Regions from separate parts of the Methylocella silvestris BL2 genome, predicted to be linked through region 2. Evidence: predicted binding sites of a transcription regulator. Region 2 holds the regulator's gene; each other region holds the start of a gene.
What was found. The regulator PhoB, encoded in region 2, activates phosphate uptake and scavenging genes when phosphate is short. The targets are predictions, from matches to a motif close to TGTCATNNANCTGTCAT.
Positions count from the first base shown of each region.

Region 1 (3,279 bases), 670 kb from region 2:
GTGTCGTCCCACAGCACTTCGCCGGAGCGGCCTTTCATCATCTGCGCGCCGACGTCGAGCGAGGCGAACAGCGGATAGAAGGGCGAGGTGGAGGCGTAAAGCAGGAAGGATTCATTGAAGCGGCGGTGGCCCACATAGCGGTCCTGCCCGCGCAGATGACTGTCCTTCACATGGATCTGCGAGGCCTGCGAAAAACTCGCAAGCTGCTTATGCGTCGATTGCGTCGCGATGACGCCGGGGGATTGGGGTCCAAGTCCGCGCAGCCCCATGGCGAAGCGGTCGGCGAACAGCGGATGAAACTTCATGAAGCCCGCCCAGGCCTCGTCGAACAGAATATAGTCGCACAGCGGACCGATCGCCTCGAGGATCATCTGTGCGTTGTAGATTGTGCCGTCATAGGTGCATTGCTCGATCACCGCCGCGCGGAACGGGCGCTCCTTGCGCCAGGCGTCCTTGTCCTTCACCAAGGGGTTGTTACGGATCTTTTCCCGGATCCGGTCCGCGTTCAGCGCCTCGGGGTAGATCGGCCCGATCAATCCATAGGCATTGCGGTCAGTCTCGAGAAAAATCGGCACGCCGCCGGAGAGCGTCAGCGCGCCGTGATGCGCCGCCTTGTGGTTGTTGCGGTCGAACAGCACGAGATCGCCTTCGGCGACCAGCGCGGACAGGACGATCTTGTTCGAAGACGACGTGCCATTGAGGACGAAATAGGTTTTTTCCGCGCCGAAGATCGCCGCCGCTTCTTTCTGCGCGCGCAGCGCCGGGCCTTCATGCGTCAGAAGATCGCCAAGCTCCAGCACCGAATTGTCGAGATCGTCGCGGAACACCGCCTCGCCGAGATGCTCGACGAAGATGCGCCCGATCGGACTGCGGCTGTAGAAAATCCCGCCATTGTGGCCGGGACAGGTCCACAGCTGATTGCCCTCATTGGCGTAATCGACAAGCGCGCCGAAAAACGGCGTCTTCAGCGTGTCGGCATATTGGCGCAGGCGGCTGACGAGATTCTTGGCGATGAACTCCGGCGTCTCCTCGGCAAGAAAGACATAGCCGTCGATGTAATCCAGCACCTCGACCGGGATTTCCTCAAAATGCCGGCGCCGCACGAGAATGACGATCGGCATTTCAAGGCCGCGGCGGCGCATCAGATTGATCAGGGCCGGGACCTTTCCCTCAAATCCTTTCTTGCCCCAGTCGATCACCATGCAGCCGATCGCGGCGTCCGTCTGGACCGCCATCTCGGCGTCCTCGGTGCGTCTTGCATGGATGACTTCGACGCCGACGCTTTCGATCGCGGCGACGATTTGTTGCAACCGCTGGCCTTCAAGATCCTTTTCATCGAAGGCCGGAGCGCAGACGAGGAAGGTAAAACGCCTGTAAAAATCCATGGCTCGCTCTTCGCCGAAGTTTCGCGACTGGCTTGATAGCAGAGGCGGACCCGCTCCGTCGCGGTAAAAGGCGCCGCCCGCAGCGTCATAATTCCGTCATTTCAACGGGCTGCGCAGTCCGCCAAAGCGCGCCGGACCGGAAGGCGCCCGATTGATTGGCGCAAAAGGCGAAATCGCGCTATGTCAAGAAGCCGCAAGACGCGGCCGCGCTCCGCCCGCAGTTTGACGTCGCGGCGGCGCTCCCTTCAAGGATATCTCAAAACTTGCCTTTCCAATCATCCAACCCGGCGCTGGCGCGCGCGCTCGCCGAACGCAATTACGATCAGGCGACCGACGTGCAGACGGCGGCGCTGGAGCCCGCCGCCGCCGGCCGCGACCTGCTTGTCTCGGCGCAGACGGGTTCGGGCAAGACCGTGGCCTATGGTCTCGCCATCGCCGAGGATCTTTTCGCCGGCGCCCCGGCGCTCGGCGCGGCCGGCGAACCGCTCGCCCTGATCATCACCCCGACGCGCGAGCTTGCCCTGCAGGTGCAGCGCGAACTCGAATGGCTCTATCATTACGCCGGCGCCCGCGTGATCTCCTGCGTCGGCGGCATGGAGCCGCGACGCGAGCGGCGGGACTTGGCCGCGGGCGCGCATATCGTCGTCGGCACGCCCGGACGGCTGCGCGATCACATCGAGCGGGGCGCGCTGATCGTTTCGCGCCTGAAGGCGGTGGTGCTCGACGAAGCCGACGAAATGCTCGATCTCGGCTTTCGCGAGGATCTCGAATTCATCCTCGAAACGACGCCGCCCGAACGCCGCACCCTGTTGTTTTCGGCGACCCTTCCAAAAGGCATCGCGACGCTCGCCAAGCGCTTTCAGAAGAACGCGCTGCGCATCGAGGTCGCCGGCAAGGAACGCGGCCACGCCGACATCGAATATCGGGCGATGCGCGTCGCGCCGAATGAGATCGAGCACGCTGTCGTCAATGTGCTGCGCATGATCGATCCGCCGGGCGCGATCGTCTTCTGCAATACCCGTGAAGCGGTGCGCCATTTGCACGCCTTCCTGGTCGAGCGCGGCTTTTCCGCGGCGCTGCTTTCGGGCGAACTCAGCCAGAACGAGCGCAACCATGCGTTGCAAGCCTTGCGTGATGGCCGGGCGCGAGTCTGTGTCGCGACCGACGTCGCCGCGCGCGGCATCGACCTGCCCGGCCTCGCGCTGGTCATTCACGCCGATCTTCCGCACGACGCCGAAATTCTGCAGCATCGCAGCGGCCGCACCGGGCGCGCCGGGCGAAAAGGTATCAGCATCATTCTTGTGCCCTCCGCGCGCAAGCGACGCGCCGAGCGCCTGCTGATGGAAGCCGGATTGCAGCCAAGCTGGAGCGGCCCGCCAACCGCGGAGGAAATCCGCCGCCTGGATCACGAGCGGCTGCTGCGCGATCCGCTGCTCGACGAGCCGATCGGCGAAGAGGATTCCGAGATCGCCCGCGCTCTTTTGGACGAGCGCTCGCCTGAGGCCATCGCCGCCGCCCTCGCCCGCCTGTTGCGCGCGCGCCTGCCGGCGGCCGAGGAGGTTCAAGATCCAGGCGAAGGCGCCAGAAACCGGCCTCTCCGTGATGGGGCCCCCCAACGGGCCACAGCGCGGGGGCGAAGGCGGCGTCTGGTTCAAGCTCGACATCGGCTCGCAGAAAAAGGCCGATCCGAAATGGCTGCTGCCCATGCTGTGCCGTCGTGGCGATGTGACCAAGCAGGACATCGGCGCGATCCGAATTTTCGAACGGGAAACCTGGTTTGAAGTCGCCGAGCCTGCCGCGAAACAATTTTTCGCCAATGTGCGGCGTCAAGGCGGCGGCCACGGCAAAGACCAGGACGCGATCCGGATCGAGTCCGCGGAAGGCGCGCCTCAGC
Region 1 covers NC_011666.1:247,443-250,721, reverse strand. The annotation lists gene MSIL_RS01155 (Orn/Lys/Arg family decarboxylase) at 1-1,385, opposite strand, end outside; partial or broken gene MSIL_RS01150 (DEAD/DEAH box helicase) at 1,649-3,279, shown strand, end outside.
Region 1: MSIL_RS01155 (Orn/Lys/Arg family decarboxylase) is a predicted target of PhoB. The motif match lies at 1,469-1,485, and genes of this name have one in related genera.

Region 2 (3,279 bases):
GCGAATTGATCGAATTCGGCGTGACGACCCACATCTTTACGCAGCCGGACAAGAAACAGACGCAAAACTATATCACTGGCCGGTTCGGCTGATCGTTCGCGTGGTATTTTACCAATTTGTGCTGACGCGAACCGGTCTCCGCTTCGCTGGCAAAGACTAGAGCTTCGAGGCAAATGCAATGGCCGATCATATCGTCAAAGCTTACGACAAGGAACTCGAAGGGCTCGGCCAGAAGATCGCCGAAATGGGCGGCATTGCTGAAAAAATGCTGGCCGACGCCATGGACGCGCTCGGCGATTTCGACGTGCAACTCGCCAATCAGACGATCGCCACCGATCCGCGCCTCGACATGCTCCAGCGCGAGATCGAGGAGCAGGCCATTTTGACGATCGCGCGCCGCCAGCCGCTCGCCGTGGACTTACGCGAAATCATCGCGACGATCCGGATTTCGAACGATCTCGAGCGCGTCGGCGATCTCGCCAAGAACATCGCCAAGCGCGCCATCAAGATCGCCGGCGACGTGCGCATTCCCCGCGCCATCATCGGGCTGAAGTCGATGCAGGAAAGCGCGGCCATCCTGTTGAAGGACGTGCTCGATTCCTACGCCGAGCGCGATATCGCCAGAGCCCGCGAGGTCTGGACCTATGACGCCGACCTCGACTCGCTTGAGGATTCCGTCTTCCGCGACCTCTTGACCTTCATGATGGAGGATCCGCGCAACATCTCCTTCTGCGCGCATCTCCTGTTCTGTTCGAAAAACATCGAGCGCATCGGCGACCATGCGACCAACATCGCCGAAACCGTCGTCTATCTCGTCAGTGGCGAGACCATGCCGACCGACCGGCCGAAGGGCCGCAGCATCCTGTCCGACCCGCCAGCCGTAAAGTGATCCCATGAGCGATATTCACGCCAACGCCGACAGCAAAACCGACGGCCGGCCGGGCGCCGCCCGCGGCCTTTCGCCAACGCCGGCGCCGCGCATCCTTATCGTCGAGGACGAAGCGGCGCTGAGCATGCTGCTCGCCTATAATCTTGAAGCCGAGGGCTTTGTCGTCGATCGCGTCGAGCGCGGCGACGAAGCGGAAATCAGGCTCAGCGAGACCATGCCCGATCTCGTCATTCTCGACTGGATGCTGCCCGGCGTGTCGGGCCTTGAGATCTGCCGCCGCATGCGGGCGCGCGAGGCCACGCGCAGCCTGCCGGTCATCATGCTCACCGCGCGTGGCGAGGAGAGCGAGCGCGTGCGCGGCCTCTCCATCGGCGCCGATGACTATGTGGTGAAGCCCTTTTCCGTGCCGGAGCTGATGGCGCGAGTGCGCTCACTGTTGCGCCGCGCGCGGCCGGACCGCGTCGCCGCCGTGCTTTCGGCGGGAGACCTCGAACTCGACCGGCAGAACTGGCGCGTTCGGCGCACCGGCCGCGACGTGCATCTCGGCCCGACCGAATTCCGTCTGCTGGAGCATCTGATGGAGCGCCCCGGCCGCGTTTTCTCTCGCGCGCAACTGCTGGACAGCGTCTGGGGACTTTCGGCGGAAATCGACGAGCGGACGGTCGACGTCCATGTCGGCCGGCTGCGCAAGGCGCTGACGGCGCCAGGCGAACGCGATCCGATCCGCACGGTGCGCGGCGCGGGCTATTCCTTCGATGAAACTTTTGGGAAAGGGCCGGGGGCTTCAGACCGGACGCCTTGAGGCCGTCCGGCGAGATCCAGCCCGGTCCGGCCGGCTGGCGTCACGGCGGGAAACCCTCCCGGCCCGCCATGCTTTTGCAGCGCTTCACCGCCGGGTGAACTCCTCCGGCGGCAAGGCGACGTCTTGGACTTCGCGCCGTTAAGCCGTTTTCGGCGGGCGCTGCCGGCGGCGATCCTGCTGCGGCTGGTAGGCGATGGCCGAATGACAGCCGCAATAGGGTCCCGCGCCGGGCGACTTGCGCGCGCCGCAAAAGCGGAAATCCGCCTGCGTCGGATCGCCAATCGGCCACCGGCACATTGATTCGCGCAGCTCCATGATCGTGACCGGCTCGATGATCGGCACCACGACATCCGCGCTTGGCGCCCGGAGCGGAGCCTCGAACTGCATCGGCTCCGCCGCCAGCGCCGTATTGCCGCTGATGAGGCCTGGCCCCGCCGAGGACCTCTGAGCGGTCGGTTGCGGCTGCCCTCGCGACATCTGGCTGTGCGCGCTCTGGCTGGCGATTGGGCCGGAGGCGTGATGAGCCGAAGCGATCGGGCTATGGGCGATCGCGCCGGAGGCGTGGCTATGAGACCCGTGGCCGGACGGGCGCGCCGGAGATCGCGGCGAAGGTTTCGCGCTTGCGTGATCCTCTCCCGGCGCGTCGCCCTTGGCGCGGCCGGAGAGACCGAGCCTGTAGACCTTGCCGATCACGGCGTTGCGGGTCAGGCCATTTGCAAGCTCATTGGCGATCTTGCTGGCGCTCATCCCCTGCAGCCACATCTTTTGCAGCAGGTCGATGCGTTCATCGGTCCAGGACATCGAACCCTCCCAGGGTTTGGCGATTGCAGCGCCGCGCCATTGATAGGCTCCGCACGCTGCGCTTGAACATTCCGTTTTCCGGCGTCATTCGATCCGGGACGCCGCTGCGTCCGGACCATGATGCTTCGGGTCGCGACGGTTTTGGATGGCGTCCATCCGAAACCACAAAAATCGATCGGCTCTCGCCGTTAGATCGGGACGCGGGGGCAAACCCATTCCATCTGCTGCAAAACCCGTTCTCATCGAGAAACCCGATGATCGCTCCATGAGAACAGGCTCCAACGTATTGATCCGGCGCCAAATTCCATTCGCCGAAGCCATCCGGCTATTGGGTCCGCAAACGGGCCGGCGCTATGATTTGAACGCACAGCAACCATGGGATCCTTGTGCTCCCGACCCTGGCGCCGCTTCCTCATTCAGCCGCGTGACCATGCGTCTCGCGCCCTTGGACCTTACGGCCGTCATTTCGCGCGGCGCCGAGGCGCCGAACGTTGCGCGCGAGCGCCGGTTTCAGCGCCTCGCATTCAGCGTGACCTGTTCCGCTCGCCAGCCTCGCCCCGGCTGGCGAAACCACGACATGTCGTAGTTCGCAGGGCCAACGCTACACTAGTGGTAGAATCGCATGCAAGCCTCACAGAGGGCGCCGGCAGGTTTTCAACAAGTGCTTGCGGCGCCGGGGCGCAAAGCCCATCTTTTCGCTGGCGAGAGGCGCATACGATCGAAAGCCGGCGTCGGCCCCTCGATAGTTGCGCCCACAACAGCTTATGCCGGCTGGCCGCCCCTGCGT
Region 2 covers NC_011666.1:917,618-920,896, reverse strand. The annotation lists gene pstB (phosphate ABC transporter ATP-binding protein PstB) at 1-92, shown strand, start outside; gene phoU (phosphate signaling complex protein PhoU) at 179-889, shown strand; gene phoB (phosphate regulon transcriptional regulator PhoB) at 894-1,691, shown strand; gene MSIL_RS04295 (GcrA family cell cycle regulator) at 1,830-2,492, opposite strand.

Region 3 (3,279 bases), 920 kb from region 2:
GCGAGCCGCGTACAAAAGGGTCTCCGGATTTTCGTCGCCGACGACAAGCCGCTCGATCAGATCAAGCAGAGCCTGCGTCCGCAGGGCGACGGCGAGGTCGCCCTGATCCTGCAGACCCCGGAGTGCGAGATCGAGCTCAAGCTGCCCGGAAAATATGGGGTTTCCGCGCAGTCCGCGGGAGCGCTGAAGGCGATCCCGGGCATTCTTGCTGTGGAGCATGTCTGACGCCAAAGCCGCCTCGACGTCGCTCGCGCCTTTAACTGGCGCGACCGCCGCAGCCGACGCGCAATGATGCAATCGTCGATAAGCTGGATCGAGAGCATGGCGCAGCCAACCGCGCTCGGCGGCGTCGTCGATTTACGGAAACTCCGGAGAGTCAGACGTTCGATCTTGAATGTCTGATGCTCTGAAAGGAAATGCCCGGGCGCGCTGAGGGCGATCCCGGGCATTCTAACTATGGGCGAACCTCGTCAGGCGGGTCGGCTCAGTTCCCGGTCAACTTCAGCGCCGGCACCAGATCGCCGAGCGGCTGGCCGCCCTGACGCTTGATCGCAGCGTCGCGCACGGCGATTCCGGGCAGCTTCGGCAGGTTGTAGCGCTTCGTGATCAAGCGCAGGATCGAGGTCGTGTCGTAGCGGGTGTGGTCGACGAAGCCCTTGCGGGCGAAGGGCGAGACGATCAGCGCCGGGATGCGGCTGCCGGGGCCGAAGCGATCGGCCTTCGGCGGCGCCGCGTGATCCCAGAAGCCGCCGTTCTCGTCATAGGTGACCACGACGACCATATTCGCCCACTGCGGGCCGTTTTGCAGATGCTGGATGATATTCACAATATGATTGTCGCCGCTCAGCACGTCCGCGTAGCCGGGATGTTCGTTGAGATTGCCTTGCGGTTTGTAGAACGTCACTTCCGGCAGCGTCCCCGCGTCGATCGCGGCGATAAATGCCGAGCCGTCGAGGCCGCCGTCGCGCAGATGCTCGGCGCGGGCAGGGGTTCCCGGCGCATAGGCCGCGAAATAATTGAACGGCTGATGATGAAACTGGAAATTCGGGATCGGCGAGGCGTTCTGCCCATTGAGCGCCGCCTGCCAGGCGCCGCCGTACCACGCCCAGGTGACGCCGGCGGTCGACAGAAGATCGCCGATGGTCTTCTGCGTCTGCGGCGGCAGAACGTTCGCTACCGCCGGATTGGCGAAGGCGGGGTCTCCCCCGGCGGCCGGCGGGACGGAGCTCGGCTGATAGGGCGGCTGCATGGTGTTGACGGCGTAGAAATCCGGCGTGATCGCGCCATCATTGACAAATTGCGGCGGCCCGTCGATTGCCGACGCCGGCGCCGTCGGGCTGACCTTGAGGCTGACTTTGTCCGCATTGACCGCGGCGATCAGGCCGGCCGCGGGGCTGTTGTTGGCGTTCGGATAGATCGGCGCGCAGGAACAGATGAGATATTGGTGGTTGAGGAACGAGCCGCCGAAGGCGCCCATGTAGAAATTGTCGGCGAGCGTGTATTGTTTCGCAACATTCCACAGCGGCAGGCTGGCGCCGCCGTCGTAATAGCCCATCACGGCCCCGCCGGAATCGGCCCAGGCGGCGAAGCGGTCATTCTTGCTGTTGTTGATCTGCATCTGGTTTTGATAGAAGCGATGCCATAGATCGCGCGTTACTTTCCCCATCGAGACGTTGAAGCCGTTGGGGTCGTCGATTCGGAAAGGCGCGTTGGGCAGATGCTCGGTCTGGATCTGCGTCACCGGCGGAACCACGCCCGGCGCGGTCAGGCCGCTCCATACCGGCGGCAGCTCCTTCAGAACCTGGCCGTTGCGGTCTTTCTGAGCGAGGCGCGCCGCCTTCGCGCGCGAGCTCTTCAGACCGTCTGCGCCCGGGAAAAAGCCGTAAAGATTATCGAAGCTGCGGTTCTCAGCGTAAATCACGACGATCGTCTTGATTTTGGCGAGTCGCGCAGAGACAGCCGCTGCCTCCGGCTCGACGCTCTCGGCCGCAAACGCCGGCGATGCGATCGCGATAGCGACCGCCCATGATACGAAAATTCTGCTCATTCTAATCCCCTCGCCGCCCCGTGGCGCTGCGCTGGCATAGAACCGGCTTGCAACAGAAATTTGACAGTTTGTATGCGTTATAATCAGCCATCGGCTGTCATCTTACTGTCGCGTAGGCGCTGCATTTTCGCGCCGCTTTTGGCAGCGAGGCGGGCGCACATATGATTTTTTTATTTTTCGGGCGCGCAGCCCGCTCGACGATTGCCGCGGCGGCGCTTGCGGCGAGTTGCGCTTTCTTTGCGTCGCCTTCCAGCGCTCTCGATAAGACTGACGCGCAGCCCGGCGACGCCGCGCCGGGACAATCGCGCGCCGCCGTCTTTCAGCGCGTCAAGAAGCTTGCGGATGTCGGCCAGCGGCTGTTCGCCGATCCTGGCCTCTCGGCGTCAGGTTCGATGTCCTGCGCGACTTGCCATGACGCCGCCAAGGGATTTGCGCCGGCCAATGCGCTGGCCGTGCAACTCGGCGGCAAAAATCTCGATCAGGCTGGGCTACGCGCCGCGCCAGGCCTGACCTATCTGCAGACGACGCCGCGCTTCACCGAGCATTATCATGAGTCGGACGATGACGGCGATGAGAGCGTCGACGCCGGTCCGACCGGCGGATTGATGTGGGACGGCCGCATCAATCAGGTGGCCGCTCAGGCCTTGTTTCCATTGTTCTCGCCCTATGAGATGGCGAATGAGGATCACGCCGCGCTGGCGCGCGTCATCGACGCGAAATATGGCGCCGAACTGCGCGCGATCATGGAAGGGACAATGCCGGAGGGCGAAGACTTCGCGTTGCGCGCGGCCGCCAAGGCGCTGCAGGCCTATCAGGAAACGCCCGCCGCATTCTTTCCCTACAACAGCAAATATGATTTTTTCCTCAAAGGCCAGGTCGCCTTGACGGACCAGGAAAAACACGGTCTCGACCTCTTCAACGACGAGAAAAAGGGCAATTGCGCGAGCTGCCATTTTTCGGCGCAGCCAAAGCCCGGCGTTATGCCGCAGTTCAGCGACGCCGGCTTCATCGCCCTCGGCCTGCCGCGCAACAAGGATATTCCGCGCAACGCCGACCCGGCCTTCTTCGATCTCGGCCTCTGCGGGCCGGAGCGCACGGATTTCAAGGATCAGACCGACTATTGCGGGACGTTTAAGGCGCCGACCCTGCGCAACGTCGCTCTGCGTCAGAGCTTTTTCCACAATGGCGTCTTTCACGATCTGCGTGAGGCTGTGGCTTTCTATGTCGAGCGT
Region 3 covers NC_011666.1:1,840,192-1,843,470, reverse strand. The annotation lists gene dnaE (DNA polymerase III subunit alpha) at 1-225, shown strand, start outside; gene MSIL_RS08645 (acid phosphatase) at 485-2,047, opposite strand; gene MSIL_RS08640 (cytochrome-c peroxidase) at 2,209-3,279, shown strand, end outside.
Region 3: MSIL_RS08645 (acid phosphatase) is a predicted target of PhoB. The motif match lies at 2,143-2,159, and genes of this name have one in related genera.